Regions from separate parts of the Paenibacillus sp. NPDC093718 genome, predicted to be linked through region 1. Evidence: a T-box and tRNA genes for the amino acid it is inferred to sense, from the RefSeq annotation. Region 1 holds a T-box; the other holds one or more tRNA genes.
What was found. A T-box is a leader RNA that pairs with one kind of tRNA and senses whether it is charged. The one in region 1 lies ahead of ACQKPA_RS18060 (arginine--tRNA ligase), so its partner is inferred to be a tRNA-Arg.
Positions count from the first base shown of each region.

Region 2: it encodes a tRNA-Arg, which carries the amino acid that the T-box ahead of ACQKPA_RS18060 (arginine--tRNA ligase) is inferred to sense. The anticodon was not compared.

Region 1 is NZ_JBNNUS010000005.1:509,337-517,251, forward strand. It holds gene ACQKPA_RS18055 (hypothetical protein) at 276-716, shown strand; gene ACQKPA_RS18060 (arginine--tRNA ligase) at 805-2,667, opposite strand; T-box leader at 2,731-2,954, opposite strand; gene ACQKPA_RS18065 (class I SAM-dependent methyltransferase) at 3,011-3,778, opposite strand; gene ACQKPA_RS18070 (EamA family transporter) at 3,922-4,350, opposite strand; gene ACQKPA_RS18075 (acetyltransferase) at 4,484-4,927, shown strand; gene ACQKPA_RS18080 (DEAD/DEAH box helicase family protein) at 5,106-7,895, shown strand.
Region 2 is NZ_JBNNUS010000015.1:17,317-42,158, reverse strand. It holds gene ACQKPA_RS30140 (SIMPL domain-containing protein) at 1-75, shown strand, start outside; gene ACQKPA_RS30135 (ABC transporter ATP-binding protein) at 478-1,449, shown strand; gene ACQKPA_RS30130 (ABC transporter permease) at 1,446-2,294, shown strand; gene ACQKPA_RS30125 (ABC transporter permease) at 2,340-3,101, shown strand; gene ACQKPA_RS30120 (ABC transporter substrate-binding protein) at 3,133-4,185, shown strand; gene ACQKPA_RS30115 (hypothetical protein) at 4,427-4,666, shown strand; gene ACQKPA_RS30110 (PdaC/SigV domain-containing protein) at 4,809-5,882, shown strand; gene clpP (ATP-dependent Clp endopeptidase proteolytic subunit ClpP) at 6,631-7,227, opposite strand; tRNA gene ACQKPA_RS30100 (tRNA-Arg) at 7,390-7,464, opposite strand; gene ACQKPA_RS30095 (sugar-binding transcriptional regulator) at 7,834-8,877, shown strand; gene gap (type I glyceraldehyde-3-phosphate dehydrogenase) at 8,979-9,983, shown strand; gene ACQKPA_RS30085 (phosphoglycerate kinase) at 10,178-11,359, shown strand; gene tpiA (triose-phosphate isomerase) at 11,435-12,187, shown strand; gene gpmI (2,3-bisphosphoglycerate-independent phosphoglycerate mutase) at 12,188-13,732, shown strand; gene eno (phosphopyruvate hydratase) at 13,781-15,070, shown strand; gene ACQKPA_RS30065 (hypothetical protein) at 16,006-16,257, shown strand; gene ACQKPA_RS30060 (hypothetical protein) at 16,270-16,557, shown strand; gene ACQKPA_RS30055 (matrixin family metalloprotease) at 16,600-16,785, shown strand; gene ACQKPA_RS30050 (hypothetical protein) at 16,892-17,344, shown strand; gene ACQKPA_RS30045 (LysR family transcriptional regulator) at 17,469-18,353, opposite strand; gene aroC (chorismate synthase) at 18,463-19,521, shown strand; gene ACQKPA_RS30035 (NADH:flavin oxidoreductase) at 19,625-20,749, opposite strand; gene ACQKPA_RS30030 (ArsR/SmtB family transcription factor) at 20,867-21,178, opposite strand; gene ACQKPA_RS30025 (flavocytochrome c) at 21,301-22,821, opposite strand; gene ACQKPA_RS30020 (DNA-binding protein) at 23,250-23,468, opposite strand; gene ACQKPA_RS30015 (ABC transporter substrate-binding protein) at 23,779-24,813, shown strand; gene fhuB (Fe(3+)-hydroxamate ABC transporter permease FhuB) at 24,810-24,842, shown strand, end outside.

The sequences.
Region 1 (7,915 bases):
TATTCCAGAAGGGTGATGAACCCATAATGGGGTTCGTCGAAGGTTATGCTTCGTAAGGATTACATCGCAGTCGGCCTGAAAGGCCGTACCCCGACTGGGACGGGAGCGTCACGTGAGGATGAGAACCCCCAAATGAGTAGCACAGATTGAGCCGTTTGGCGAATACATCGGGAGCGAATATAGCTTATGTTTTGAGAAGTGTCTGACATCCTAGCGGTTTCGTCTTATAATAGAAGAAAAAAGTATTTTCGATACATATTGAGGAGGCGTCGAGCATGCAGCTTACGAAAATATCACAGAATACCGCCATTTTATTGGAGCATGCCAGAAAATCGGGGCTAACTACTCCCGAACTGCTGGAGGCTGTTCGCTCGGGTGAGGTAGAGAGATTCCAAGTCGCGAACAATGGTCATTTTCACTATGAGGAATTGTTCTCTTATGCAAAAGAACATGGGGAAGATCTAGCCAAGGCCGTGAGCGAGGGGTACAAAATTACGTTTAATACCCGCAACGGGTTAAAGATCTGGCTGGAGGAAGCCTTCCGCATCAGCTCAGAGTCCGATTTTAGTGTAGGTGAAGGTATTATTGAGGGGCTGAAGCTCCAGGAAGAGCAGGTCGCTCGCTTGAAGGAAGCGCTGGCCGTCAACTGGACCCTGCAGGAAGAGCCTTCAGCAGATGCCGTCCAGGTCAGACTGACCGTCAGAGGATTGCAATAATATAGGATAGCCACCGTACGTATTCAACATGAATCGTACGGTGGCTTTTTTTAGTACAGCGTCATTGGTTAATCTCTTAGAGGGAGATTTACATCCGGCTTGGCGTGGGCAGTCCCAGTACGTCCAGTGCTTCTCCAAGAGTGTTTTTAAATAAGGAAGTGAGCCACACACGGAACTGTAGCACTTCATCCGCCGATTTCAGAATTGGGCATGCCGAATAAAAATTGTTGAACAAGGAGCACAGCTCATAAGTAAAGTTGCAGATGGCGCTTGGAGATAGATCCCGGCCAGCGGCGTACAGGGTATCATGCCAGGTGCTGATATGGCGAAGGAGCGCATGCTCCGCTTTTTCCATGGCAGGGAACCGGGCAGGTACCGACGGCGAAACACCTGCTTCTTGCGCTTTATTGAGCACGCTGAGTGCACGCGCGTAGGAGTAGAGCAGGTATACCCCCGTATTTCCTGATATTTCAGTGGCCTGCTTCAGATCGAACACCACCTCGGTTTGCAGTGCAAAGCGAAGCAGATAGTAACGGATGGAGGCGGCTGCGATCGTATGACTGGATAAACCGTTTTTATCGGAACGGGTGTCTTCGATGACCTTGGCTACTTGATAGATAAGCTCTGTGATTTTAATTCCGATCCCCTGACGTCCGGACATCGCGTAGGATCCTTTCCCGTCGGAAGTATCGATGCCGAGATCCGAGGCGGCAGAAGGGCTTAACGAAACGACGCCGTAGCTGACATGACGGAGCTTGTCGGCCTCTTTATGGAATCCCAAGCTTTCCAGCGCCTGCTTCACCATCGCCTGCGGGTACTGCTGCCTGTAATCAATGACGTTGATGACCATGTCTGCTTTGCCGAAAGAGAGCTGCTCGCCATGAGTGCTCGTCGTCCAAACCTCGTTTGTGAATTTTTTATATACAAAATCGTTGGAGAGCACACCGTATTTCCACAGGTGATAAGCGATGTCTTTGGCGGTGTAAGTCAGGATGCCATTGGAGCGCACGAGCACTTTATCCATACTGTGGTCTGACTCCGGATCGTCCACGGCTTCCGTTCCTGTTTGCTTGAGCACCCAGCAGCCTGCAAGTTTGCCCTCGGTTTCCTGATGGAAGAGCGGCGTGTTCTTCAACAGCTCGAAAGCGGACGCCCAGAACCCCTCTCTGACAATGCTGCTCTCCCAAACGAGCAGATCATAGTCAATGCCGAACTGCTTCATTTCTTCAAGATGCTCTTTGACAATTCTCTCGGCAACGAGCAGTCCGATCCAGGACAGATTCTGGTTACCCTCTTCCAGTGCGTGCAGAACCTCGGTCCGATGCTGAACCAGCCCGGGCTCCCTTTCGTAGGCCTTATTGGTACTTGAATACACGTCCCAGCAGTAATCGCCGAACCGGGCATGTTCCTTTGACAGCGGCGTGTGGAGCATCCCGACCACCGTATCTGCCAGTTGATTGCCAAGGTCGTCGATATAGTTATGAACCTCCACCTCGTAACCAAGCTTCCTCATCAGCCTGACCAGCGTATCTCCGATACAGGAGTTTCTTAGATGGCCGATATGAGCGGATTTGTTCGGATTGATGGAAGTATGCTCAATGACAATCTTCTCGTTCGTTGCCGGAGGCAATTCAAAGTGATGTCCAGCCCAATATTCCCAATCGATACGCAGATTCATAAAACCTGGGGCAACAATCTCCGTGGCATAGACAAGCTGTTTATAGGTCGTATCCTGCTCAAGCTCGGCTTGAATCAGCTCGGCAATTTGCAGCGGAGCCTTTCGAAGCAGCTTCGCTAGCTGCATCGCAATGTTGGTGGCATAGTCCCCATGCTCCATGCTGGCAGGCTGCTCAATCCGGATTGGAGTAGAATCGGGCAGTTGGACGCCCATATCTTCACACACCTGGTTTACAGCTTGTTGAAGGCTCGAAGTAATCAAATGACTTAACACGTTAAATCCCCCTTTGAAAAATAAAAAAAATACGTCAGAAAAATCAAAAAAGCCCTCATCTCCTAAAGAGACGAGGACTTGTGCTCGCGGTACCACTCTTGTTGTTAAACCGAAAGGGTTTAACCACCTTGATACGATAACGGTGTAAGCCGGGGCTTCCTACAATATTTCATTTCGGAAGACCATCTCCTGGGTCCGTTTCACCGCCGACTTTGTACCGGTTTCCACTCTTCCGGCTCGCTTGGACTAAAGTCAAGTGCAGTTACTCTCCCAATCAACGAAAATCAACATGTTCAAGTTTTTCATATTATTAACCATTCTATTTAGAAAATCAACCCTAAAATTATGAAACCTTCTCTGCAAAGACTCGCAGGCGCCTGTAATCTCCATAAAATGCATCCTCATGCCAAAGCGTCGCCTGGGCAGCTTGGCTGATGCGGGCAATTGCTGCGTCCTTCTCTTCAGCCGAGAATCCAGCGAAGAAACGATCGCCAAAATGCAGCAGCCAATACTTCACGCCATCCTTGCCCTCAGGCAGCTTCGTGGGACGGTCGAAGTGATGGGCGATATGCACCCGGAACCCATAGGATTCAAGCAAGGTCGTATACTGGCCCAAGCTGGGAAAATACCACGGATTTCGGGTGTCGGCATCCATTCCATAATGGTCGGCGAACACCGTTTTCAAGGCTTGGTAAATTCCGTCGATATTCCCCTTGCCTCCAAACTCCGCCACGAATCGGCCACCGGGCTTGAGTGCGCCATAGATGGAGCGTACCACACCACCAGCATCCTTCATCCAATGCAGGGCGGCATTGGAGAAGACGGCATCATACGGCGTTTCGGTTTCGAAGTTCTCGCCGTCTCCGGTCAGAAACGAAAGCCCGGGGTATTTGCTTTTGGCGCGCTCAATCATTTCGGCCGAATCATCCATGCCGGTTACGTATGCACCCGAAGCGGATATTTCATATGCCAAATCACCGGTCCCGCAGCCCAAGTCGAGAATTCGTTCTCCGGGTTGAGGCGCAAGAAGCTCTACGACTCCTTTTCCATAAGCCGAGACAAACGATAACTGCCGATCATAATCGTAAGCTTTCCATACTTGCTCTGACATAACAACACCCCTTCACCCATGAATTATCCTCATTGTGACATGTTTAACTTATAATTAGAAATATATAAATGCGATAATATTGATAGGTTTCAGCAATAAACGAACGAACAAAAAGCCGCTGAGCAGCGGTTTTATGTAGAAGCTTATTTAACGGCAACCAGAAGAGCGCCAACGGCAATGAGTGCAACGCCGGCTGCGTTAATCCAGGATATCTTTTCACCAAGAAACACAATGGCCAGAATGACCGCGATGACCACGCTCAATTTATCGATAGGTCCTACCTGCGATACTTTGCCGTATTTCAATGCAAGAAAATAAAACAGCCAGGACAATGCCCCCGCAATGCCGCTGAGCACAATGAAGCTTAATGCTTTCTTCTGAACCAGAATGTCACCGAGTTCCGAGAATTTGCCCTGAACCCCCACGACTCCCAGCAGAAACAGGGCCATAATGACAGAGCGGATGGCCGTTGCCGAATTGGCATCGATGTTTTGCAGGCCTATTTTTCCGAAAATGGCGACAAGAGCTGCCGTGACCGCCGACAGCAATGCGTATACAAGCCATAACGGCATGTTGTTCTCTCCTTCCTGACAAAGATAAAGTCTCTGATTAATGTACCGGATTCCACTATAATAGTATAGAGCGATTTACACAATATCATGAATATCGATGAGATCGAATGATTTGGAAGGGACTGGATGAAGCATGATGTTACATATAGCGCCTTATGCAGAAGAGTATCATGATCGGCTGGTGGAAATCTGGCTTCGTGCCGTATCCCAAACGCATGATTTCCTGACGGAGGAAGATATCCGGTTTTATTATGAGATGATGCAAAACGGAGCGCTGAGAGCCGTAGAGATCTGGGTCTGCTTGAATACCCAACAGGAACCGATTGGATTTATGGGGCTGGATGGCGCCAAAATCGAAATGCTGTTTGTGGATCCCCTCCATCACGGCTTAGGCACGGGAACGAAACTGATCCGGCATGCCGAACAGCTAAAGGGGTGGAGGCTGCAAGTCGATGTGAATGAACAGAACCCCATGGCTCATGCTTTTTATAAAAAATACGGCTTCGTGCAAATCGGCCGCTCCGAGCTGGACGGCTCCGGGAAGCCGTTTCCCCTTATTCACATGGAATTACAGTAAGGTCATGGATCATTTTTTTAGATTATCGAATTTTTAAGTTTTCAGCGCAGCTGAACCCAAGCGATAATTGCAAGAAGAGCATCCTTTATGTGCGGTCTGTCTTCTGTGGACGTGATCGATAGACGTTTTTCTTATACATTCCGATGAAGAAAGAGGTGCATCTAAACTGGAGGAATTCATGAAGTTTTTTCCGAGTAATCTGTCGTTTCGTTATCCGTGGCGCTCCTATCAGAAAAGGGTGCTTCATGGGCTGGAGCATCATCTGAAGAATCGGCATCTGCATTTGGTGGCGCCGCCGGGTTCGGGGAAGACCGTTCTTGGACTGGAAATCATGCTGCGCATTAACCGGCCGACGATCATCCTGGCCCCCACACTCACCATCAAGCAGCAATGGGCGAGCCGATTCGTGGAATTATTCCTAGACGATCAAGAACAGCCCGAATGGATCTCTACCTCGCTCAAGCGACCGGCATTGGTAACGATTACGACCTATCAAGCCCTTCATAGCCTGCTTAGTACTGCTGGGGAGCAAACCTCTGTGAGGAAGAAAGGCACGGCGGAGATAGAGCATGCGCATCAGGTTGAAGATGAGAACAACAGGGATCCCGAAATGGTCATGGAAGCTTCTGAGGCGGAGGTGATAGATAGCGAGGATGATATCACGAACGGTACAGAGGCTCAAGAAACCTTGGAGTTGTTGAAGCGACGGGGCTATCATACAGTCATTTTTGACGAGGCGCATCATCTCCGGATGTCTTGGTGGCAAAGTGCTATGCAGCTGTGCGAAATGTTGGGCCAGCCGACGAAGATTGCCCTTACTGCCACACCGCCATATGATGTTAATCCAAGGGAAAGGCAGCGGTATATCGAGCTTTGCGGTCCCATCGACGAAGAGATTAGCGTCCCGGAGCTGGTCCGTCATGGTGAGTTGTGCCCGCATCAGGATTACATAAGTTTGACCACGCCTACTCAAGAGGAGGCAGCTAAACTCCGGGAGTTTCGGCTGCAGGCAGCGCAGGTTAAGGACGAGCTGGTCCGGGATAAGTTCCTGGCGGATTTGATTGTCAATCATCCTTGGATTGGGCAATCCGAGACGTATACCGAAGAAATATTATCCTCGCCCGAGTATTACTCCAGCATGGTGCTGTATCTGCGTGCCGCCAATCAGCCTATCTGGAAGGAAGCGGTGAAGCTGCTCGGAATGAAGGAGAAGGAAACGCCCGATTTTTCGGAAGAGTGGTTGGAGGAACTGCTTAGCGGCATGCTGTATAAAGATCCGCATATGGATCGTGAGCTGCCGGAGTTAAAGGGTTTGCAGAAGAGGCTCAGCCGAATGGGCATGATTGAACGCCGGAGGGTTTATATGCGTTCTACGCCGGCATTTGACAAAATGCTGGTTCAGAGCGTTTCGAAATTGCACGGCATCGGCCGTATTCTTGATTTCGAGCGTTCCATGCTGGGGGAGAACTTGCGGATGGTGATTTTGACCGATTATATCCGTAAGGAGGACCTGCCGAAGGATGCAGCTGACGAGAAGCCGCTTCATCGACTCGGCGTTGTCCCTATTTTCGAGTTAATTAGAAGGCAGCAACCTGAGAAAAACAGTTCGCAGAGCGAGCATGAACTGCCTATCGGAATTCTGACAGGCTCTTTTGTTGTGCTGCCGGCAAAGGCTATTCCTACAGCTAGGGTTTGTGCCGATCGGCGAGGTCTTCACTTATCGGAGCGCCCCCTTGTGCATGACAGCCGCTATGTAACGATTGATGTACGTGATTCGAATCGCTCGGCTATCGTCGCAATCATAACGGAAGTGTTCTCGGAGGGAGAAATCCGGGTGCTGGTTGGTACGGCGGCTCTTCTGGGTGAGGGGTGGGATGCCCCCGGAATCAATTCCTTGGTCATGGCCTCATATGTCGGTTCGTTCATGCTGTCCAATCAGATGAGAGGGCGGGCGATTCGCGCGCAGCGCGGGAATCCCGATAAGACCGGAGCGATCTGGCATCTGGCCTGCATAGATACAGCCAAGAGCGACGGCGGCGAAGATTTGGGCTCGCTTGCCCGAAGATTTCGATCTCTCGTAGGTTTATCGATCTCGCACCAGACCATAGAGTCGGGCTTGGAGCGCATGGGCCTTGATCTTCGAAAAAGGCATACCGCAGATAGCATTAAGAATTATAACCGCGACACATTGGAGCGTGCGATGCAGCGGCATCTTCTGAAGGGGCGTTGGGATTCGGCGATTGCCCTTCACAGCTCCATGACGGAAGAACTGACGGCGGATCGAGAGAGCATCCCTAGGCCTGTCGTGTTTTCTCATACGGTGAAAGCCGTACTCCTATTCGCCGTTGGTCTGGGATTGGGCGCCTTCAGCGAGACGTTAACGTCTCCGCGTTTGTTCCAATCGGACGCGCCGGCCTGGTTCATTATACTAATCCCGGTTGCCGTTGCCTTACTCGTATCAAGTCCATGGGTATATAAAGCTATCAAAATGCTGGCGCGGCATCAGTCGCTGGAGCGAAGTATCCGTGAGGTTGGTCTCGTCGTTTATACGGCTCTGTTCGATATGAAGCTGGTCGAATCTGTGCCAAGTATTCATCGATTGAAAGCGGAGGAAGAGGGAGGAACCGTCACATGTTGGCTGAGGGACGGAACCACTCAGGAAAAAACACTCTTTTTGGATTCGCTGCAGCAGGTGCTGGACCCGATCGATAACCCGCGTTATCTTCTATACCGTGAATCGCGAAGCTGGTTTGTGAAGAAACGGGATTACCATGCCGTGCCGGAGGAAATCGGTCGGCGAAAAGAACACGCGGAACGGTTTGCCCAGCTGTGGCGCAAGCATATCGGTCCTGCCGAACTGGTCTATACTCGCACGCCCGAAGGAAGGAAAATACTTCTGACCGCGCGAGCGAGAGCATTGTCTTCCATTTTCGTGAAAAAATCGGAGCGGGTCAGTGCTTGGCGATAGGCAGGACTGTTTGTAGAAGC
Region 2 (24,842 bases), on a different contig from region 1:
GGCGCCAACACCTCCGTGAAGCCGGGCGAGATCAAAATCTCGACGCAGCTGTACGTGCAATATGAGCTGAAATAGTAGCGCTTTTGACTTGGAATACTGAAAACCGTTCATCCGGATCTTATCGGGTGGACGGTTTTTTGTGTATCCTTTTTCGAAAAATGAAATACCATAATCAGGGCCCACATCCGTCCCTTCCCCTGTCGAAATACACAGAAAAGTGTTGTGTATAGGGGGAAAACGAGGTATAGTGAATATGCGAAAAACTGAACTTTGATCTGAACGTTACAGCCATACCCATGGATATGGCTTTTTTTTCTTAGTAGAGACTTCTAGCCGCCCCCACCTTTAAGAAACGGATTCTGCCAACCTGAGCACAACAGGCAGTAGGACCGTTTCTTCTTAGTGGGGAACGTTTTTGTGCATACTGGTTAGCAGGAATGTACACATGGAACAGGTCACATTTTGAAGAAGGGGTTGATGCATGTGATTGAACTTGTCCAGATCGAGAAGCATTTTCAGGGACAAGCGGTCGTGCATCCGCTGTCGCTCTCCATTAAAGAAGGGGAATTCCTGACTTTGCTGGGCCCCAGCGGCTGCGGCAAAACGACGATTCTCCGAATGATAGCAGGATTCGAACAGCCAACCAAAGGACAGGTCTGGCTGGCGGATCAGAATGTGACGGAAATGCCTGCGAACAAGCGGGATTTGAATCTGGTATTCCAACACTATGCTCTGTTTCCGCATATGACCGTAGAAGATAATATCGCCTTTGGGTTGAAAATGAAAAAAATGCCGCGTCAACTCATCATGGAGCGGGTGGACGAAGCCGTTGCCATGACGCAGCTGACCGCCCTGCGGGAACGCTTCCCGCACCAGCTGTCCGGTGGACAGCAGCAGCGCGTGGCCATCGCCCGCGCCATTGCCAACAAACCGAAGGTGCTGCTGCTGGATGAACCGCTTGGCGCACTGGATCTGCAGCTGCGGAAGAATCTGCAGTCCGAGCTCAAGCATTTGCAGCGGACGCTCGGGATAACGTTTGTATATGTAACGCACGACCAAGAGGAAGCCATGATGCTCTCCGATCGGATCGTCATCATGAACCATGGACGGGTAGAGCAAATCGGTACGCCGCGCGAGATTTATGCAAGACCGCAAACGCTGTTTGCCGCTACGTTTGTAGGGGAGAATAACGTTTTTTCCTCGCCAGAGGGTCTCTTTGCCGTGCGGCCGGAGAAACTCATTCCCCAGCGGGAATCGGGTGCCAAGAAGAGCGGTGTGATTGAGGATGTGCAGTACCTCGGCAGCGTTCATAAACTGCTGGTCCAATTGGATGATGAGCCGATGAAGGTCATGATTGCTCTCGATATCTCGGATGATCAGCCATGGGAGGTTGGCGAACGGGTTGGGGTGAACTGGAACGCCAAAGATGAGGTGATCATCGGATCATGAGGAAATCAAGGTTCCTATTGACTCCGGTCCTGCTGTGGTTATCCCTGTTCCTGATCGTTCCGATGCTAATCGTGGTCGGCATCTCCTTTCTCTCGCGGGATTCGCTGGGGAACGTCGTGTTTTCCTTCAGTCTGGAAGGATACAAGACCTTCTTTGATCCATTATATTTGGGGATCTACTGGGATACCTTGGTACTGTCGCTGCTGACTACGGTGATCTGCTTGTTAGTCAGCTATCCTTTGGCCTATTATATAGCCAACGCTTCCCCGCGTATCCAAACCTGGGGATTAATTCTGATCACGGTTCCGTTCTGGATTAACTTTCTGATCCGCACCTATGCCTGGGTCCTGCTGCTTCGGACCCAAGGCGTGGTGAACAGCCTGCTGCTGTGGATGGGATGGATCGACGAGCCGATTCAGATGCTGTATACGTACGGCGCCGTACTGCTCGGGATGGTGTATAACTTCATCCCCTTCATGGTTCTGCCGATTTACGTGGCCCTGGAGCAGATGGACAAGCGCCTTCTGGATGCGGCCAGCGATCTGGGCGCTTCCAGGTGGAAAGCATTCCGGCACATTACCTTGCCGCAGAGCAAATCCGGCATCATGACGGGAGCGGTTCTGGTCTATGTCTCGACTTCCGGGATGTTTGTAGTTACGGATATTTTGGGAGGCGCGAAGTCCTCCATGATCAGTAATATCATTCAGCAGCAGTTCCTGGGTGCGCGCAACTGGCCCTTTGGAGCGGCGTTGTCGGTGATCTTTGTGATTACGTCCCTGGTGCTGATCCTGCTCTTTAACCGGGCGATGCAAGCCCGGCATCAACGCGTAGGGGAGGGGAGATAAGTGAAGAAGAAGAATCACCCGCTGCTTGGGATTCACTCTTTCCTTATGATGGCTTTCATCTATGTACCGATCATCATGATCATCATCTATTCATTTAACAACACGCGGCTTAGCGGCAACTGGGAAGGATTTACATTGGATTGGTATGTGTCGCTATTCGAGAACCGGCATGTGATGGAAGCGCTGATGAACAGTTTGACGGTGGCGGTCATATCGACGATCGTTTCTACCCTCCTCGGAACTGCGGCGGCGCTCTCGCTTCGGAACCTGGGACGCCGAGGACGCAGCGGCATGAACGGGCTGCTGTACCTTCCGGTCATTATCCCGGATATTATTATGGGGCTGTCGCTGCTGGTATTGTTCAGTCAGCTGAATATACCGCTTGGCAAGACGACGGTGATCATCGCCCATATTACGTTCAGTCTGTCGTATGTGTATGTCGTAGTGACGGCCAGACTGTCGGGCATGGGCAAACAGCTGGATGAGGCGGCCCAGGATTTGGGCGCTACGCCTTGGCAGACGTTCCGGCATGTTACATTGCCGCAGATTGCACCGGGCATTATCTCCGGCGCCTTGATTGCCTTTACGCTGTCATTGGATGACTTTATGGTCAGCTTTTTTGTTGCCGGCCCCAGCTCAACAACGCTGCCGATCTATATTTACGCTCAAGTGAAGCGCGGCATCTCGCCAGAGATTAACGCGCTGTGTACGCTGCTCATTTTGGTCAGCATCACGCTGATTCTGTTAGCGCAATATATTCTTAACCGCGGCAACGGGGAAAAGAAACATAAAACATTACCGATCTAAACATGGAAGTGGAAAGAGAGGAGATATTGAATTGAAAAAATCAAGATGGACCCGCCTGCTGACGGCAGGCATGGTTGCGGTATTGTCTGTAGGACTCTTGGCCGGCTGCGGATCGGATAAGGAGACGCTTCACATTTACAGCTGGGCGGATAACTTTGATCCCGAGGTGCTGAAGGACTTCGAAGAGAAGTTCGACGTGAAGGTAACCTACGATAATTACGCAAACAATGAAGACCTGCTGGCTAAAATTAAGGCTGGCGGCAGTGGGTATGACCTCATTCAGCCATCCGATTATATGGTCAAAACGATGATTGAATCGGAGCTGCTTGAGCCGCTTGATATGAATAATATCCCGAACTTCGTCAATCTTACGGATACTTTCAAAGATCCTTCTTATGACCCGGGCAATAAATATTCGATTGTCTACACATCCGGTGTAACGGGAATTGCATATAACAAGAAGTATGTGAAGGATGAGATCAACAGCTGGGAAGATCTCTGGAACCCGGAATACAAGGGTAAAGTCCTGCTTCTGGACGACAACCGTGAAATGATCGGCATGGCGCTTAAGAAGCAAGGAAAGTCCAACAGCAGCACAGATGAAGCAGATATCACCGCAGCTGCGGATGAGCTGAAGAACCTGCTGCCGAATGTGCTAGCGTTTGATACGGATAACATCAAGCAGAAGATGATCCAAGAAGAAGGCTGGATTGCTACGGTCTGGTCCGGAGATGCGGCCTTTATTGCAGCGGAGAATCCGGATGTGGCGTATGTCGTGCCAGAAGAAGGGGCTACCATCTTCTCTGATAACTACGCGATTCCTAAGGGTGCCAAGAATAAAGAGCTGGCCGAGAAATTCATCAATTTCATGATGGAGCCTGAGGTCAGCGCCAAAAACTATGAATTTATCGGATACAGCAATCCGAACACCAAAGCGATGGAATTCCATAGCGAGGAATACCGCGCCAATACGATGATCAACCTGACAGATGAAGAGCTAGGCCGTACCGAGTGGCTCGATAATGTCGGTGACTCGCTCTCCATCTATGATCGTTTATGGACCGAACTGAAGAGCGGTCGTTAATTATAGGGCTTACATTTTCATATTTTTGTAATAAAAAGAGTCTGTCCCATTGGGGCAGGCTCTTTTTATGTTTCTGAAGATTAGGTCCTAAGTCCTGGAATAGGAAGAAATAGCCGATTTATACGAATCAAACCACAACTTCGGGGGCCGTTTCGTTGTTTATATAAAGGAGGCGCAAATGACTTAAACCAAGTTTCTATGCGTTTAATCAGGAAAAGGAGAAAGCGGCTTAAGCGATGTGATGGGCTTGTTGGTTATTGCAGAAATCGTTGCCGGCGCAGCAGCGGTGTTGTTTCTGAGCATCTTCAGGAAAAGCGCGCTGCATCTGCTGTTATTGAGTATTCACAGTGCGCTTGTCGGTATCGGATTATTTCTATTAAGTTATACAGTCCAGGTAAGCGAAGTCTTGTTGTTTATGAGTACATGCGCTCTCTTGTTTGGTGTATTTCTAAGCGTAAAAGCATTCATGCAGAAAGATTAGATGAACGTATAGGTCCTACGGCCTGGAATCAAAATTGTCATTGACTTTGTTACCAATACATTGAAAGCTTTCCTTATAATGATTAAGGGTAATAGATTAACAACTAAACGGAAACTTAATTTAACAAAGGTGGAATTCTGATATGAATCCTAAATTACGTGTATGTGCATCATTAATTGCAACTAGCGTCCTGCTTGGCGGTCTGGGTTTGAGCGGACAGGTCATCGATGCAAGCGCCGCTAAGGCACCCGTTTCCGCCAGCCAAAAATCGTCGAAGAATGAAGTCGTACTGAAATGGAATGGCAAGACCCTGTCACAGAAAGGTCTCGTGCTGCGCGGGGTAACTTATGTGCCGGCAACCGCTCTGCGGGACGGCCTGGGGATGCCTCTTAAATATGATGTAAAAAACCGTACGTATACACTAGGTAACGGTTATAACAAACTGAGCGCTGTCGTATATGATTCAACTGAAATCGGTATTCTGGTGAATGGTTCGTATGCCGGCGAGCCTGGCGGACAGATCATCAATGGTCGTCTGTATGTGCCATTCAAAACGATCAGCGAATACATGGGCGTTCAGGGGCAATGGAATCCTTCCTCGAAAACACTCAGCATGACACAGAAGAAACAGAACGACATTACGATCAAATCGGCTACGCTGAAGAAAAAGATTCAGGGCGTGGAAGCCGTTGTGAACTATCCTGTAATCAGCGGACTCGATAATGCGGAGGTCCAAGCCGAAATCAACAAAGTGCTGAAAGAAAATGCGTCCGGCGTAATCACCGGTGCCGAAGGGAATGCTGAGGAATTCCCGCCATCGGAATCCAGTTTCCCTTACGAATTCAGTGGTGACTTCGTGGTCCATTACAACCAGAACGACATTCTGAGCATTACGGCATACGATTATTCGTACACCGGCGGTGCCCATGGCATGACCTTCCGTAAAAGCTTCACGTTCTCCTTGAAGGATGGCAAGCAAATGAAGCTGGGCGATTTCATCAACATGCAGGGCAAGAACAAACAGAAGCTGAACAACCTTGTGCTGAACAAGCTGAAAAAAGAAGGGGGCTACCTCGGCGGATTTGAAGGCGTGCCAGCGGATGCTGATTTTTATGTGAAGGATAACGCTGTGGTGCTGTACTTCCAGCTTTATGAGTACACCGCATATGCTTATGGATTTCCGGAGTTTGAACTGAAGCTGAAAGAGTGGAAGTAAGAGTATACGGTAAGCGGTTTGTGTAAACTGCAATCATTTATTTTCATCCTATAGCTTGTCTAGAAACATGATGTTGTCCTGATGTAACACTGTACTGGAACCAGTTGCGAAAAATCCCCTGATTACGTGAGCGTGGAGCGTGTACTCCCGTTTCCTGCGGTCAGGGGATTTTTTGCGTTTATCGAGAGGCTTGCCTTCGAATACGGACGGATATGTGATCCTTAGGAATTGCTGTTTTAGGCATTCTCTGATTAACATAGTCCTCTCGATGATAACTTGTTTAGCTTGTACACCATGCGCACGATGCGTGGTCTGAGGCAAGCAAGCCGTACGGTAAAGGTCACAAGTCGCCCTAGGCGTTATCGATGTCACCCTGTTTGTGAAAGCAGTGAGGGTGGCGCATCATTAGGCCTTACGTACCCAATTACCCTTGCAAAGGAAGCCTGCACGGCCTTCCTCTATTCCCTCCTCACAAGTAAAGGCAGGCCTTTTAGGAGGGGGATGTCCTTTCCGTCTTTATGTTTTATAGAAAAAATCGTACCGAAGTGAGAGTATCCTTGGAGGAGCAACGCGTTCGCCTTTGAAATCGGGAAACCTCCCTATCCATTCATTCAAGTTTCCCGATTTCAACAGCGACCGGAGGGGATACTCTCACTATTTAGCACTCGAAGTTTTCATGAGTTTCCCCTTCAGAGGATAAGAAAGGGCAGGCACCGGATAACGGCGCCTGCCCTTTACTTCATTTCTTTTATAAGCCTTGCGGTGGTGTATTCTCTAATACTTGATCAATCAGACCGTATTCTTTGGCTTCGTCAGCCGTCATGAAGTAGTCACGATCGGTATCCTTCTCAATGCGCTCCAGCGGTTGGCCAGTGCGATCGGAGAGGATGCGGTTCAGCTTGTCGCGCATTTTGAGAATGCGGCGAGCACGGATCTCAATATCCGTGGCTTGACCTTGTGCGCCGCCGAGCGGCTGGTGAATCATAATCTCGCTGTTAGGCAGTCCGTAACGTTTGCCTTTAGCGCCTGCGTTGAGCAGGAATGCGCCCATGGAAGCAGCCATCCCGACACAGATCGTCGAAACGTCCGGCTTAATGAACTGCATCGTATCGAATATCGCCATACCTGCGGTAATGGAACCGCCAGGACTGTTGATGTAAAGATGAATATCCTTCTCAGGATCCTCAGCCGACAAGAACAGCATTTGGGCAATGATGGAATTGGCGACCACGTCATTTACGTCGGAGCCGAGGAAGATAATGCGGTCTTTCAGCAATCTGGAATAGATGTCGTACGCCCGCTCACCGCGGTTGCTTTGTTCAACGACCATAGGTATAAAACTCACGTGGAAAACCTCCTCTTAAGTACCTCATATAAATACTGTTACCGTATTACCCACATGATAAACAATTTAAATCAAAAAGTCAAAGATAGTCAAACTATTGGGTAAAAAAAAGAGCCGTCATGGGCGCTTTAGGGTAATCAGTATAGAGAATAAAAGTTATAATGGCGCGCCCGCGAGGAATCGAACCTCGATCTCAGGCTCCGGAGGCCTACGTCATATCCATTGGACCACGGGCGCATAAGAAAAATGTCTAACGACGTACATTCAAAGAAGACAGACCGCGTTTAGCGGTAGTTTTTCTTGCGATATCAGGAAGCTGGCTCCGAGAAGTTTATACTTTCTGATATCTAAAAAATTAGCAACGAAGTTGATTATACCGCATCTATTGAAAAAATACAATAGCAGACAAAACTTTGTTCCTATTATATAGACGAGCCAGTACTTGGCCATAATGTATAAGAATGCCCGGGGCAGAGAAATATACTTTCGGACACTTGCAACCGGCATAATTATTGGTTAGAATAAGGTGGGACTTAAAAAGTTTAACTGGGACATTTTACGACCAGGTAGAGGAGAGCCGAGACGAAGTTTGCAGGAGTGGAATGCATGCGTAACCTATTAGAAATACAAGAGCAGCTTCTGCCGGATCTGATGGACACTCTTAAACGAAGGTATACCATCCTTCATCAGATCAAGTTGTCCGGAATTGTTGGCCGAAGGACATTGGCTTCATCACTCTCGATGACCGAGCGTGTTCTCAGAGCAGAGACTGATCTTCTGAAAGCGCAGGGGCTGATCGAGATTGAAACGCTTGGCATGCGCATCAGCAGCTCAGGGATATGCTTGCTGGAGGAGCTGGAGCCGGTCATGAATGAGTTATTCGGACTGGTTGAACTGGAAGAGAAGATTCGTCAGGCTTACGGGCTTCGTAAAGTGGTCATTATTCCCGGTGACAGCGAGTCATCTCCGGAAGTCAAACGCGAGCTTGGCCGGGCCGGAGCAAGAACGCTGCTAAGCTTTGTCCAGGATGGAGATACGATTGCCGTAACTGGCGGCTCCACGCTCGCCGAAGTGGCCGAGCAGATGTCCTCTTTGCCAGGCGGCGAACCGCTGACAAGCACTTGGTTTGTGCCGGCGCGGGGCGGTCTTGGGGAGAGCATGGAGATTCAAGCGAACACCATTGCTTCCAAGATGGCAAAGCGCGTTGGGGCTGAGTACCGATTGCTTCACGTACCGGATCTGCTAAGCGAGGATGCCTATCAGTCTCTGGTGCAGGATCAGCATATCCAGGAGATCGTGGATGTGATCAGGCGCTGCCGCGTCATTATTCACGGCATCGGAGATGCCATGGAGATGGCAAGAAGGCGCAAACTGGATGAAAACTCTATTCAGAACTTGCAGGCAGATGGCGCGATTGCGGAATCCTTCGGCTACTACTTCAGTGAAGATGGTGAAGTTGTCCACAAAATGCTTACTCTCGGGCTGCGGCTTGAGGATATTATGCGGACAGAAACGATCATCGGCATTGCTGGGGGTCAAGGCAAGGGCAAGGCGATTCACGCGGTGCTGAAATTCGGACATGAGGATATTCTCGTTACCGATGAAGCCGCGGCACTGGAAGTCGAGAAGGAGATTGACGCCGGTATTTGAATCCACGGGCGTACACACCTGATTTTTCATTATTGTTGTCTTGATTGGCTTAACGGCCAATCTTGAATATATAAATTTTACAAATATGGAGGGAACTACTCATGGTTAAAGTAGGTATTAACGGTTTTGGACGTATTGGACGTAATGTGTTCCGCGCTGCGCTGAACAACAGCGAAGTTGAAATCGTGGCAATCAACGATTTGACGGACGTAAGCACGCTGGCACACCTTTTGAAATATGACACAACTCACGGAAGACTTAATGCAACAGTTGAAGCTAAAGAAGGCGCACTCGTTGTAAACGGCCGTGAAGTGAAAGTATTCGCTGAGCGTAACCCTGAAGCATTGCCTTGGGCTGAGCACGGCGTTGAAATCGTTGTAGAATCCACTGGTATTTTCACAGCGAAAGACAAAGCTTCCGCTCACTTGAAAGGCGGCGCTAAGAAAGTTATCATCTCCGCTCCAGCAACTGATGAAGATATCACCATCGTTATGGGCGTTAACGAAGACAAATACGATGCAGCTAACCATACTGTAATCTCCAACGCTTCTTGTACAACAAACTGCTTGGCTCCTTTCGCAAAAGTTCTTGACGAGAAATTCGGTATCGTTAAGGGTATGATGACTACGGTTCACTCCTACACGAATGACCAGCAAGTGCTCGATCTTCCGCACAAAGATCTGCGTCGTGCTCGTGCAGCTGCTGAAAACATCATTCCATCCACAACTGGTGCTGCTAAAGCGGTTAGCCTCGTTCTGCCACAATTGAAAGGCAAATTGAACGGTATGGCAATGCGTGTACCTACGAAGAACGTTTCTGTAACGGACCTCGTAGTTGAGCTGTCCCAAAACGTAACCCTTGAAGATGTAAACGGTGCTCTGAAAGCAGCTGCTGAAGGCCCGCTGAAAGGCATCTTGAACTACTCCGAAGAGCCGCTTGTATCCAGCGACTACAATGGCGACCCAGCTTCTTCCACTATCGATTCGCTCTCCACTATGGTAGTTGGCGACAACATGGTGAAAGTTGTTTCTTGGTATGACAACGAGTGGGGCTACTCCAACCGTGTCGTTGACCTCGCTGCTTACATCGCAAGCAAAGGTCTGTAATTGATCTAGCCATACAATCGAAGAGGAGTTCCGTTTCACGGGTCTCCTCTTTGGTTCATGGTTTTTCCTTGCTTTCATGCCAGAGCACTGGGAAGAATAGATAAGATCCGGGCGCTGGTTAGCGATAGAGAGAGAAACGAGAGCAACTGCATGCTGTCGGTGAGGAGAATAGTTTTCTTAGGAGGAACGTGGAGATGAACAAGAAAAGTGTACGTGATGTAGAAGTAAGCGGCAAACGGGTGTTTGTCCGTGTCGATTTCAATGTACCGCTCGAAGATGGTAAAATTACAGACGACACTCGTATTCGCGAGACTTTGCCGACCATTAAATATCTGGTAGAGCAAGGAGCGAAAGTCATCCTGGCCAGCCACATGGGTCGTCCAAAAGGAGAGGTCGTTGAATCTTTGCGCCTGACTCCGGCAAGTCAGCGTCTGTCCGAGCTGCTCGGCAAACCGGTAGCCAAAGCGGATGAAGCCGTAGGAGAAGCCGTTAAAGCTCAAGTCGAGAAGCTGCAAAACGGCGATGTGCTCGTGCTTGAAAATGTTCGTTTTTACGCTGGTGAAGAGAAGAATGATCCGGAACTTGCGAAGCAATTCGCCGAACTGGCCGATCTGTTCGTGAATGACGCGTTTGGTGCTGCTCACCGTGCGCACGCTTCGACAGAAGGTATCGCTCATCATCTTCCGGCTGTATCGGGATTGTTGATGGAGAAAGAGCTGTCCGTTCTCGGCAAAGCCCTTTCGAATCCGGACCGTCCTTTTACCGCCATCATCGGTGGATCGAAGGTTAAGGACAAAATCGACGTGATCGACAACCTGCTTACGCTTGCTGACAATGTCATCATAGGCGGTGGACTTGCTTATACGTTCTTCAAAGCTCAAGGCCATGAAATCGGTCAATCTCTGCTTGATAAAGAGAAGCTTGACGTTGCACTCGGTTTCATCGAGAAAGCTAAAGAGCTGGGCAAAAACTTCTACCTGCCGGAAGATATCGTCGTAACGGACGAGTTCAGCGCAGACGCGAATACCAAGGTCGTTGATATCGACGGCATTCCTGCCGATTGGGAAGGCGTTGACATCGGTCCTAAGACTCGCGCCAAGTATGCAGAAGTGATCAAGAACTCCAAGCTTGTCGTGTGGAACGGCCCTATGGGCGTATTCGAAATCGCTCCGTTCAGCAACGGTACTCGTGAAGTGGCACAAGCTTGTGCGGATACGGAAGCTTACACGATTATCGGCGGCGGCGACTCGGCTGCAGCTGCAGAGAAATTCGGCCTTGCCGACAAGATGAATCACATCTCGACAGGCGGCGGTGCATCTCTTGAGTTCATGGAAGGCAAAGCACTTCCTGGTGTTGTGGCACTGAACGACAAATAGAAATAGGCACTATATTGGATAGAAGTGGATGAAGTTTGGACCCCGATTGTTCGGGGGAATAAAGGAGTGAATCGTGTGAGAACACCTATCATAGCTGGTAACTGGAAAATGTTCAAAACCGTTCCGGAAGCAACTTCATTTATTGAAGATGTGAAAGGCAAAGCGGAAGTAGAAGGCGTGGAAAGCGTGATTTGCGCGCCATTTACCAATCTTCCTGCATTGGTTGAAGCGGTCAAGGGCACGAACATCAAAATCGGTGCACAAAATCTTCATTTTGAAGACAATGGCGCCTTTACGGGTGAAATCAGCGGCTTGATGCTGAAAGACCTGGGCGTGGACTACGTCATTATTGGACATTCCGAGCGCCGTCAGTATTTTGCTGAAACCGATGAGATCGTGAACAAGAAGGTACATGCGGCATTCCGCCATGGTCTTCTTCCGATCGTATGCGTCGGCGAGAAGCTGGAAGAACGCGAAGCCGGCCAAACCAAAGACGTGTGCAAAGTACAAACGGAAGCAGCGTTCGCAGGTGTTCCTGCTGATCAAGCGGTTCATGTCGTTATTGCTTACGAGCCAATCTGGGCGATCGGAACGGGCAAATCCTCTACGGCAGAGGATGCAAACGAAGTCATCGCTTATATTCGTGAACTCGTTAAAGGCCTGTACGGCGAAACCGTTGCAGAGCAAGTTCGCATTCAATACGGCGGCAGCGTGAAGCCTGAAAATGTAGCGGAGTATATGGGACAAAGCGACATCGACGGCGCGCTCGTTGGTGGTGCTAGTCTACAACCGGCTTCCTACATCGCACTCGTTGAGGGGGCGAAGTAAATGTCTGCTCCAAAACCCGTAGCTCTGATCATCATGGACGGTTTCGGGCTTCGCAACACCGAGGTGGGCAATGCGGTCGCTCAAGCGAACAAGCCTAACTACGACCGGTATTTGAAGCAATATCCGAACACCACGTTGACTGCTTGCGGTGAAGCCGTAGGCTTGCCGGAAGGTCAAATGGGGAACTCCGAAGTGGGTCACTTGAACATCGGCGCAGGCCGGATCGTGTATCAGGATTTGACCCGTATCACGAAGTCGATTCGCGAAGGAGAATTCTTCGAGAACGAAACGCTGGTGGAAGCCGTTCGCGCTGCCAAGAACAACAACAAGAAGCTGCATCTGTACGGGCTGGTATCCGACGGCGGCGTTCACAGTCATATTGAGCATATGTTTGCCATGCTGGATCTTTGCAAGAAGGAAGATTTCCATGACGTATACATCCATGGCTTCATGGATGGACGCGACGTGGCACCGGACAGCGGCAAGCAGTTCGTTAAGGATCTGATTGCGAAGATTGAAGAAGTGGGCGTTGGCCAAATCGCTACGCTTTCCGGTCGTTATTATGCGATGGACCGCGACAAGCGTTGGGATCGCGTCGAGAAGGCTTACCGTGCCATGGTGTATGGCGAAGGACCTAAATATACGGATCCGCTGAAAGCCATCATCGAATCTTACGAGAAATCGGTTTACGATGAATTCGTAGAACCGACCGTGATTGTGAATGGTGAAGGCGAGCCGGTTAGTCTGGTGGAGAGCGGAGATTCCGTTATCTTCCTGAACTACCGCCCTGACCGTGCGATTCAGCTGTCCCAGGTATTTACGAATAATGATTTCCGTGGTTTTGAGCGTGGACCGAAGTTCCCGCAAAACCTGCATTTTGTATGCTTGACGCTGTTCAGCGAGACGGTGGAAGGCTTCGTTGCCTACAAACCGAAGAATCTCGATAACACGCTCGGCGAAGTGCTGGTTCAGCACAACAAGAAGCAGCTTCGGATTGCGGAAACTGAAAAGTACCCGCACGTGACATTCTTCTTCAGCGGTGGACGCGATGTTGAGCTTCCTGGCGAAACGCGCGTACTGATCAACTCGCCGAAAGTGGCGACCTACGATCTGAAACCGGAGATGAGCGCCTATGAAGTGGCGGATGCTTGCGTGAGAGAAATCGAAGCAGATAAGCATGATGCGATCATTTTGAACTTTGCCAACCCGGACATGGTAGGTCATTCCGGTATGCTGGAGCCGACGATTAAAGCCGTTGAGACTACGGATGAGTGTGTCGGCAAGGTCGTTGAGGCTGTTTTGGCAAAAGGCGGGGTAGTTCTGATCACCGCTGACCACGGGAACGCCGACATGGTATTTGACGAGAGTGGACGTCCGTTCACCGCACATACTACGAACCCGGTTCCGTTCATCGTAACGGATGAGAACGTAACGCTGCGTGAAGGCGGTATTCTGGCCGATATCGCGCCAACGATTCTCGATCTGATGGGGCTGCCGAAGCCTGACGAAATGACGGGAACCTCCATGATTGCAGCACGTAAATAAGTAGTTCATAATGGAACATAAACATAACATTAAAAGGAGACTATACACATGACTATTATTTCTGATGTATATGCACGCGAAGTCCTTGACTCCCGCGGGAATCCAACCGTAGAGGTTGAAGTATACCTGGAATCCGGTGCAATCGGTCGCGCGATCGTTCCATCCGGTGCTTCCACTGGCGTTCACGAAGCCGTTGAGCTTCGCGACGACGACAAATCCCGTTACCTGGGCAAAGGCGTTCTGAAAGCCGTTGAGAACGTGAACGAAATCATCGCGCCTGAAGTGATTGGCATGGACGCTCTGGACCAGCTTGGCATCGACAAGCTGATGATCGCTTTGGACGGTACGCCGAACAAAGGCAAGTTGGGTGCGAACGCAATTCTGGCCGTATCCATGGCTGTAGCTCGCGCCGCTGCTGATGCATTGGATCTTCCGCTGTATGTTTACCTTGGCGGATTCAACGCAAAACAACTTCCGGTACCAATGATGAACATCGTTAACGGTGGCGCTCACGCGGACAACAACGTTGACGTTCAAGAGTTCATGGTATTGCCTGTTGGCGCACCTAGCTTCAAAGAAGCGCTTCGCATGGGCGCTGAAATCTTCCACAACCTGAAATCCGTTCTGAAGGGCAAAGGCCTGAACACAGCGGTTGGTGACGAGGGTGGTTTCGCTCCTAACTTCACGTCCAACGAAGATGCCTTGTCTTCCATCATCGAAGCGATCGAAAAAGCCGGCTACAAGCCAGGTGAAGATGTATTGCTGGGTATGGACGTTGCTTCGACCGAGTTCTTCAAAGATGGCAAGTATGTTCTGGAAGGAGAAGGCAAATCCTTCACACCAGCAGAATTCGTTGACCTGCTCGCTTCTTGGGTAGACAAATACCCAATCGTAACCATCGAAGACGGATGCTCCGAGGACGATTGGGAAGGTTGGAAATTGCTCACCGAGAAATTGGGCAACAAAATTCAACTCGTGGGTGACGATCTGTTCGTTACCAACACCGAGCGTCTGGAAAAAGGCATCAACGAAGGCATCGGTAACTCCATCCTGATTAAAGTAAACCAAATCGGTACATTGACTGAAACGTTCGATGCGATCGAAATGGCAAAACGTGCAGGATATACGGCTGTTATCTCCCACCGTTCCGGTGAGTCCGAGGACAGCACCATCGCTGATATCGCAGTAGCTACCAACGCGGGTCAGATCAAAACGGGTGCTCCTTCCCGTACGGACCGTGTGGCGAAATACAACCAATTGCTTCGCATCGAAGACCAATTGGGCGAGCTTGCTCAATACAACGGCTTGAAGTCGTTCTACAACTTGAAGCGCAAATAATTGAAATAAGAGAAAGCCCGGCTCCTGCTTTTGTGGGAACTGGGCTTTTTTGCATTAGTTTGAGGGGACGCGGCATAGGGCTGCACACTCCGTTATCGTGCTGTGGGATGGTGCGTATATCGGTTCCGGTCGCTGTTAAAATCGGGAAGCTAGGATATGGAATAGGCTGAGGAAGCTTCCCGATTTTAAAGGCGAACGCGTTGCTCCTCCACCGATATACGCACCTGAGCGGGGAAGAGGTGTGCAGCCTCTTGGGGGGCATCTCGTAGTAGTGCAAAGAAAGCCCAGCTCATGTCCGATCACATGAGCTGGGCTTTTGGGCGTGGGAGGAGGAGAGTGTGAATGGCTGCATGCTGGTATCGTGCCGAGGAGCGGTGCGTATATCGGCTCCGTTCGCTGTTAAAATCGGGAAGCTGGAAGGAAATAGGCTGTGGAAGCTTCCCGATTTTAAAGGCGAACGCGTTGCTCTTCCCCCGATATACGCACTTGAGCAGGGAGGAGGTGTGCAGCCTTTTCGTGGACATCTCAGGATCATCTTATAACCTATCTTAATATCTTTAGCCCAAAATGGAACAAGCCCCCATCTGTATCCTTCTAATTTTATTTTTATGCGTAACTCTTGTTGTATTAGTTGTATTCTATATACTAGATGTCCTTTTAAAGAAAAAAGAAGCAAAAATTCAAAAAACTGGAGGAGGTTGCACGAAAATAAGTGGGTTAGTGTTTTTTTATAAGAATGCCGCTCACCTTTCACCTCACGATATGGACACCCAAAACCAGAAGGAGCCAATTACAATGAATGATCTGTTTTGATTGGAGGGGGATTACTAATTCAGCGACTAATACTGTTGTTAATTATTATTTTCATAGTTTCTGCTTGCAATGGATCAAATAAGGGGGAAGTTATTAGCTCGAAATCATGGGCATACGATTTTGTGGTATTTAATAATGTCACATACAAATTGACGGATCAAAAATTAAAAGATAGCGACTTAGGGGGGAAATTAGGCGTTATTGAAACTAAACTAGATTCGGAAACAGGTGTTTATCGTGGAACATATACGAATGCCTATGAGATTGGGACTGAGATCTTTTCTATAAAAGATAAGGATATTAGTGAAGTTATAGCAATCAAAGTTGAAAACAATGAAATTCACATTTTAGTTAACAAAGAGAATGAAGAATAGGGAGTGATGTAAATGAAAAAAATAATTCCTATAATATCTGTTGTTCTGTTATTTTTATTAGTTGCTGAAAGTGTAGGGGCTTACGAGTTGCTCGGATATAAAAGAAGAAGTTTAGGTACTATGGGATATCAAATAGATAGTAAAGTGGATAGTACGTGTAGTTCTTCAGCAAAGTCAGCAATGAGTATGTGGGAAAATACGCCTGTAAATTCCACAATACACTTTGTTGAATCATCAAGCGCCACATGGTATTTTAGTTGCAGCAATTTTGGGAATGTTAGTTGGTCGGGCTTACATTAGCCTACATTGAGCGGAAATTATTTACTTTACTCAGCTATATCGATGAATACATATTACACTAATTCTTATTTGGTGTATGAAAGGAACGCTGTCTTTGCTCATGAAATTGGCCATGGCCTTGGTTTAAGTGATATTAGTAACACTAGTGCATTGATGCATAGGGATGACAGTCGAGTGGTTTATACACCCACACAGGATGAAATAAACGGTGTTAATTATCTATATTAAAGGAGGCGTGAAGATAAATGGAAAATAAAATAAATTATAAAAAAGTATCTACATAATTATATGTGGGTTCGCTTTAGTCCTATTTTCTTGTCTAGTATATTCAAAATTGAATAATAAACTAGTTCAGATGGATCTTTCTCTTTCTCTGAACAAAGAATATGAAAGTACAATTGAGTTGAAGAATGATTCATTATTGATTGCGGAGATTATGGTGACTGAAGGAGAATCGCTAGTTTACGAAAATGTTCCTTTTACTATTTCTGAAGTAGAAGTACTTAATGAATATAATGGTGAAATTATAGAAAAGAGTATAAAGTTACTTGAAACTGGTGGAATAATTGATAATAAGCAGTTTAGTATAAATGGAAATCCAACACTAAACAGAAATGATAGAGCTCTAGTATTTTTGCAAAAATATGAGGGACCAATTGTTGATAATGCTTATGTAATTACTGGTGATTATCAGGGGAAATTCTTATTGAATTCAGAAAATGAAGTTATTGATTTTGATGGGTCTCCGAAAAATTTAACGGATTTAGTAGATTCATTGGGATTATAGGAAATTTCTATAAGACAGCTGGTTGATTAGAAAGGGAAAGGATCTGCTGGCGCAGCTCCTTCTTGGTTTATACAAACATGTCCGGTGAAAAAATAGTGGATGCATAAAAGTCCTTAAGGGCGTCTTACTTCTGCTGCAGCATCTCCAAAAATGCCCCTGCCGCCAGCGAGGGCGACTGCTGCTTATGAACGGCGACGCCGATATATCGATCCGGTAACGGAGTGTCTGTTCGAAGCTCCAGCAAGGAACCGTCCGAGATATTGGACGATACAAAGGCCCGTGGCAAGAAGGCTGTTCCATAACCGCGCTCGGCAAATTCCGCTAACATGTCCAGGCTGTTCAACTCGAAGTCGGCTTCCACTTCCACCCCTTGCGATCGGAACCACCCTTCGATGAAGGAGCGCGTCGAGCTGCCAGGGGATAGCAACAACAGGGGAAGCTCCGTCAATTCTTCGGTCCGTAGAGGCCTGCGCGCCCAATCTGCGAAGGCCGTTCCGACCACGGCGCAATAAGGCGAGGTACGGGAGTCGATGATATGGATTTCCTCGTCCGATACGGGAAGGTGAACAAAGCCGAGATCCAACGATCCTTTCTTTAAGCGCTCCACGATGCTGCTTGTTCGCTCCTGTGACAGCTGAATGCGGATGTCGGGATAGCGGGCATGGAATCGGTCGAGCAAGGATAGGAGAAAGTCCTTAACGATAGCCCCGTTCGCGCCGATCCTCAGCCTGCCTTCGCCGAACTGCTTCAGCTTCTTCAAGCGGCGCTCGGCTGAATCGAGCTCGTTAAAGGCTTGCCGGACATGCTGATACAAGGCTTGACCTTCTTGCGTTAAGCGGACGCCCTTGGATAACCGGTCGAACAGCCCCACGCCGAGCGCTTCTTCCAGCTGCTTGATGGCATAACTCACAGAAGGCTGTGTCATATGGAGGTTTTGTGCAGCTTTCGTCAAATTGGAAGTCTCGGCGGCATGCAGAAACACTCGATACCATTCGGTGTTGGCGATCATTTGTCATCAATCCTCTCTATGGCATCTCTACGATATTACGATTTCATTTATTTCAACTATACCCTTAAACTGAATGAAAAGGAATCGAAAGTATTCGGGAGGTAGGGACATGGCAGGAAGTACGTTTGGAGAACGGTTGAAAATGACTACGTTCGGGGAATCACACGGAGAAGCGGTCGGCGTCATTTTGGAGGGCGTCACGCCTGGCGTTGAGCTGGATGAGGCCTACATCCAAATTCAGATGGATCGCAGAAGGCCGGGGCAATCCTCCGTTACGACTCCCCGCAAGGAATACGATAAGATCCGCATTGTATCCGGGCTTTTCGAGGGGCGAACCACGGGTACGCCACTGTGCATCATGCTGAACAACACCGACATGCGCCCGTCGGCATACGACACCATCAAATCAGCCTATCGGCCCGGGCACGCGGATTTCACTTATGAGAAAAAATACGGGATACGCGACTATCGAGGAAGCGGAAGAGCTTCAGGAAGGGAGACGGCTGCGCGAGTGGCTGCCGGTGCTGTGGCGCGCAAGCTTCTGGAACGTCGGGGCGTCTCGATCCTGGCCTATACGACTGAGATCGGCGGCATCCGATGCGAGCAATTCGACATCGATGCCATCGAACGGAATGCTGTTCGGGCGTGTGATCCTGAAGCGGCCGTTCGCATGATCGAGAGGATAGAACGACTGGCCGAAGAGGGCGACAGCTGCGGGGGAATCGTCGAGTGCCGTATCAGCGGAATCGCTGCGGGATTGGGGGAGCCCGTATTCGACAAGCTTGACGCTGAGCTGGCGAAGGCGATGCTGTCCGTGGGAGCGATTAAGGGCATTGAATTTGGCACGGGCTTCCAAGCCGCCTCCATGCGGGGAAGCGAACATAACGACCAGATGGACGCGGAGGGGTTCCGGACCAACCATGCCGGCGGGATTATCGGCGGTATCAGCACCGGGGCGGACATCGTGTTCCGAGTTGTCGTCAAGCCGACTTCCTCCATTTCGATTACCCAACGGACAGTTGATGTGGAGGGTAACGAACGGGAGATTGAGACGATCGGCAGGCACGATCCATGCATCTGTCCCCGTGTCGTACCCGTGATCGAAGCGATGGCTTGCATGGTCATCGAGGATCATTACAAGCGTCAAGCCGCTTTGCTGGACGAATAGCATTGAACAACATACGGCAAAAAAACCGGAAGCGATCTGCTTCCGGTTTTGTATTTAAAGATTCAATGCGTCTTTAAGTCCAGGGGGGAGGACTGAAATCGCATTAAACCAGAGTTTTCAAGGAATCCGGCTTGAATGGTGCCAGCTCGTCGAAACGTCCGTCTCGAACCTTAGCAGCCCATTGCGGATCCGCCAGCAGGGCACGGCCTACAGCAACCAGGTCAAATTCGTGTTCCTCAAGGCGGCTAAGCAGCTCCTCAAGGTCCCTCTGACCGGCACCCTTACCTTGGATGAAGAGGCTGGTAAACACTTCGTCGAGGCCAACAGAACCGACGGTGATGACCGTTTTTCCAGTCAGCTTCTTGGCCCATCCGGCAAAGTTCAGGTCAGAGCCTTCAAATTCAGGCTCCCAGAAGCGGCGGGTCGAGCAGTGGAATATATCGACCCCGGCGTCAGACAGTGCGGTTAACAACTGACCCAGCTTTTCAGGCGTATCCGCCAGCTTGGCTTCATATTGGGTCGTCTTCCATTGGGATAGGCGGATGGCAACAGGGAAGTCAGGACCCACCGCTTGACGGACTGCCTTAACCACTTCGATCGCAAAGCGGGCGCGTTTCAGCATGTCGCCTCCGTATTCATCGGTACGCTGGTTCGTTCTTTCCCAGAGGAATTGGTCGATCAGGTAACCGTGGGCCCCATGGATTTCTACGCCGTCAAAGCCAAGGCGTTTGGCATTTGCGGCGGCATCGGCATAAGCTTGAACGACCTGCTCGATTTCATCCTTGGTCATCGGCTTCGTGACCACGTTGCCGTCAAGGTCAAGTCCGGATGGTCCGATCGGAAGTGCCTCCGGATTTGGCTCGGCACCTATTGGTCTAGTCATGCCGATATGCCAAATTTGCGGCATGATCTTACCGCCGGCTTCGTGGACCTGACGGACCACCTCGGCCCAGCCGTTCAATGCCGCTTCACCATGGAAGTTAGGCACATTGGGGTTATCGGTAGCCGCTGGGTGATTAATCAGTGTTCCTTCGGTAATGATCAGTCCGACGCCATTCTCCGCACGCCGGCGGTAGTAAGCGGCCACATCCGGGCCTGGAACGCCGTTCGGAGAGAACCCACGCGTCATAGGGGCCATCACCACGCGGGATGGAAGAGTAAGGTTACCGATGGTATATGGCTCGAATAGGGATGCTGTAGATCGGACACTTTGATTTTGATTGCTCATGTATGGAATCCTCCAATATGTTTAATATGCTTTTCTGTATTTTTATAAAAATAGATATATATGATAAAAAGAAAGAGCTTTTAAGCTTAATCTTCAATTTGAATTTGCTTTTTAAGCCTAAAGCTCTTCCTTGAGTTGTTCGATAAAACGCTTAATGCCCTCCTCATTACGTCTGTAATATGTCCACTGGCCCGCTCGATGGGATTCCAGTAGACCAGCCTTTTGCAATTTGACGAGGTAGCCAGAAACGACCGACTGAGCGAGTCCTGTTTTTTCTGAAATGGAGCCCACGCAGATACCGCCATGAAAATCACATTTGGAAGGCATGTGATCCTGCGGAGCAAAATGTTCCTCCGGATGCTTCAGCCACTCCAGAATTTTAAACCGGGACTCGTTTGATAGTGCTTTGATGGTTTGTAAGGTATCCATGTGTTTCATTATATCTATTTTTATAGAAATGTAAATATGATTTTTGAAAATGATGACTACCGGAGGATCAGGACGAGACCGAGCGTTCGTTGTTTTGCCAAAAGAAAGATGCAGGCTACAGCTTACTGCGCTCCCACAAATTCAGCAGATTTGATGCCGGCTTGACGGCCGAAAATAATGATCTCGGCAACGGAGTTGCCGCCGATCCGATTTTGACCGTGCAAGCCGCCTGTTAGTTCGCCGGCTGCAAACAATCCAGGAATAGGCTTGCCGTCTTTATCCAAAACTTCCGTGTTCGTATTGATTTTTACGCCGCCCATGGTGTAGTGAATACCGGGGGCGATTAAGATGGCATGGTATGGCGCCTCGGACAAGTCGTTATCCATGCCTGTTGTTCTGTTGAATTCGGTATCTTTATTGTTCTTCACCGCGCTGTTCCATGAATCCAGTGTGGCTTTAAGCGAATCGGCTGGAACGCCCATTTCATTGGCCGAAACCTCGATTGAATCTCCATGAATGACAAAGCCCATTTTTTCATATTGCTGAATCGCTTTGACGCGGGATTTTACCCCGGAATCGAACACAAGATAAGCCGATTTGTCAGGAAGCTTATTGATGGCGGCGGTGACGTTGTCCCGAGTATCCAGTTCGTTCGTGAAACGTTTGCCTTCACTGGAAACGAGAATCGCACCTTCTCCGCGAACGGCTTCCCCGATCAGATAGGATTTCTCCTGCTGTACCGTCGGGTGAACCTGGATTTGATCCATATCGACTGTTGTGCCGCCGAGCTTTTCGATCATGGTAATGCCATCACCGGTGCTGCCTTCTTGGTTGGTGGTCACATAACCTTTCAGATCGGACCGAACTTCGGAAATCATGTCCATATTGGCTCCGAAACCGCCGGTTGTCACAACGACGGCATTCGCTGCAATATTTTTCTCGTCGTTCCCGTTGAAGATGACTGTGACGCCGTTTACCTTGCCGTCTTTTTCCGTAATATCCGTTACCTTAGCATTGACGAATAGCGGAATTTCTTGTTCTTGTACATTTTTCACCAGTCCGTTGACAAGGTATTGTCCTACCGCCGAGCCGTCCTCAGGACGGTGCGTGCGCTTTTCGTTCATGCCGCCCGTAATGGTGATATTGTTCAGCCGAATTCCGATGGAATCCAGCCAATCGATCGCGCTTGCCGAGTTGTCAACAAAGAAACGAAGCATGTCTTTGTCGTTGGTTCCGTGACCGCCCTTTAGAGTCTCTTCGTAAAATAAATCGTTGCTGTCCTTAATGCCCTGTTCTTGTTGGAACTTGGTTTCGGAAGCGTTCATGCCCGAAGATGACTTTATGGTATTCCCGCCGGCAATCGGCATTTTTTCAAAAATAACCGGGTTCATGCCTTTTTCTTTTGCCTCAAGGGCAGCAGACATACCGGCCCCGCCTGCACCGACGATGATGATATCATACTTTTCTTTGAGCTGATCGAACGGTGTATAACCGGTTTGGGACGCACCCGAAACGGCCGTTTCTTGGGCTTCTTCTTTTTTCGCGTTGCTCTGATTCCGATCCTGGTTCCCGCTGCCGCATCCCGCGATCACGAGCATGAATGAGAGAATGAGTATAAGCGTTGCTGCAACTTTCTGTTTCACTGTATAACCCTCCACTTTCTCTATATCTGTTTAGTTGACCGAAGAGAGCCAAACGAAAAAAGAGGGCGTAACGTAGAGCAACGAGAAATGAAAGGAAACATGAGCGTTACCTTTACTCTCCGAATCTCATAAATTCGCCGGGTGCCTCCTACCGTCTGCCTCGTTAGGTCCTCTTCATTTTAATATAGGGCGGTCAATTAAGTGGTGAATTATTTCACAATTGTGAATCCATTTCCAATATTGATACGATGGTGATGAATGTAGTATTCGATATTTAGGGGCTATAACATCATATAGTCGAAGTCCCATTGGATAGATGATATGGAACATCAACGAGCGCACCAATCCAAGATGGGTGCGCTGTATGGGAAAAAATAAACACGATAGATCCCTGGTCCTTATGGCTTCAGGAGACCTACCGTGTTTATTTATTCTTTGAAGGCTAGACCCTTCTCGGCAAGAGCTTCGCGTAGTATTCTGACCGCTTTGGGTCCTACCCCGTGAAGCGCCAGGAGTTCTTTCTCGGATGCTTGGGTGAGGTCAGCAAGCTGATGATAACCTGCGACGATAAGGGCTTGGCGTGCGGGTTTGCCGGCCTTAACGGGAAAGCCGCTTTCTGCAGCCGGAGTGGGGGTTTTGTCACGCATGGAGATCCCTCTCTCTTCGATTGTTATGTTCAATGGATACAAGGCACAAGAATGAGTGGTAGAGGTTAAGTTTGTAGGAATAATCAGTAAGATTATGTTATACATCTAATGTTCTGTAAAGAACGAATCCTATAATCATGGAAGAAGGACAGATTCACGGATCGTTTAGACAATCTTCATAAATTCTATTGACAATCTTAATGAGAATAATTATCATTGTGCTGAGCGTTGATAATGATAATTGTTCTCAATAATTATTATTAATAAACAATATCTACAATACATAGAAGGTAAGAGGGGGAGAAATTCGATGCGCAGTATGAAGGGGCTCGTGTTAATCGTATTGATATTTGCTTTGGCTTTAGCCGGTTGCGGCGGTGGCGCGGCATCCAATGAAGGAGTCAGCTCCACGGCAGCGAAGAATTCGGATCAAGGGGCCGCGCAGGGCGGGGATAACACCGAAGCCACGCCGGAGACCCGAACCATCAAGCACGCTCTGGGCGAGACAAAAATTACGGGCGTTCCGAAGCGTATTGTCGCGCTGGAATGGCTTTACGCGGAGGATGTCCTGGCACTTGGTGTTCAGCCTGTAGGCATTGCAGACATTGAAGGGATGAACCAATGGGTGAACATCCCGGTAGAGATCGGGGCGGACGTTACCGATGTCGGCACCCGTCAAGAGCCTAATATGGAGCTGATCGCTTCCTTGAAGCCGGACCTGATCATCGGTTTGAAATCGAATCTTGAAGCTGGCTATGATACATACAACAGCATTGCCCCCACCTTGGTGTTTGATCCTTATCCGACTGAGGGACAAGGGGATCAATATGAAGAGATGGTTAATACCTTCAATACGATTGCTGACGTGCTTGGCAAAAAAGACGAAGCCGCGAAAGTGCTTAGCGATCTGGATCAAACCTATGCCGATGCCAAAGCCAAGCTTGAAGGAGCCGGCATGACGGAAAAACCGTTTGCGCTTGCCATGGGGTACAGTAACCAGAATGCGGCGATCTTCCGGTTATCGACGGATAATTCCTTGGCTGTCAAAATTCTTGAGCACATTGGGCTGACCAACGCCCATAAGCCAAATCAATTTGAGGTTTACGGATTCACCACCGCGGACGTAGAGGCATTGCCTCCCCTTCAGGATGCGAATTTCCTGCATATTATCCAGGATAGCGATAACATCATCGAGAACCAATTGAAGGACAATCCGGTGTGGAAAGGTCTGAACTTTGTTAAAGAAGACCGCGTGTACGCACTTGGCGGTGACATGTGGCCATACGGCGGCCCATTGTCTGCCCAAACTATGGCCCAGAAGACAGCTGATCTGCTCACAAAATGAGTCTCGGCAACAAACTGGCACAAGGCTCC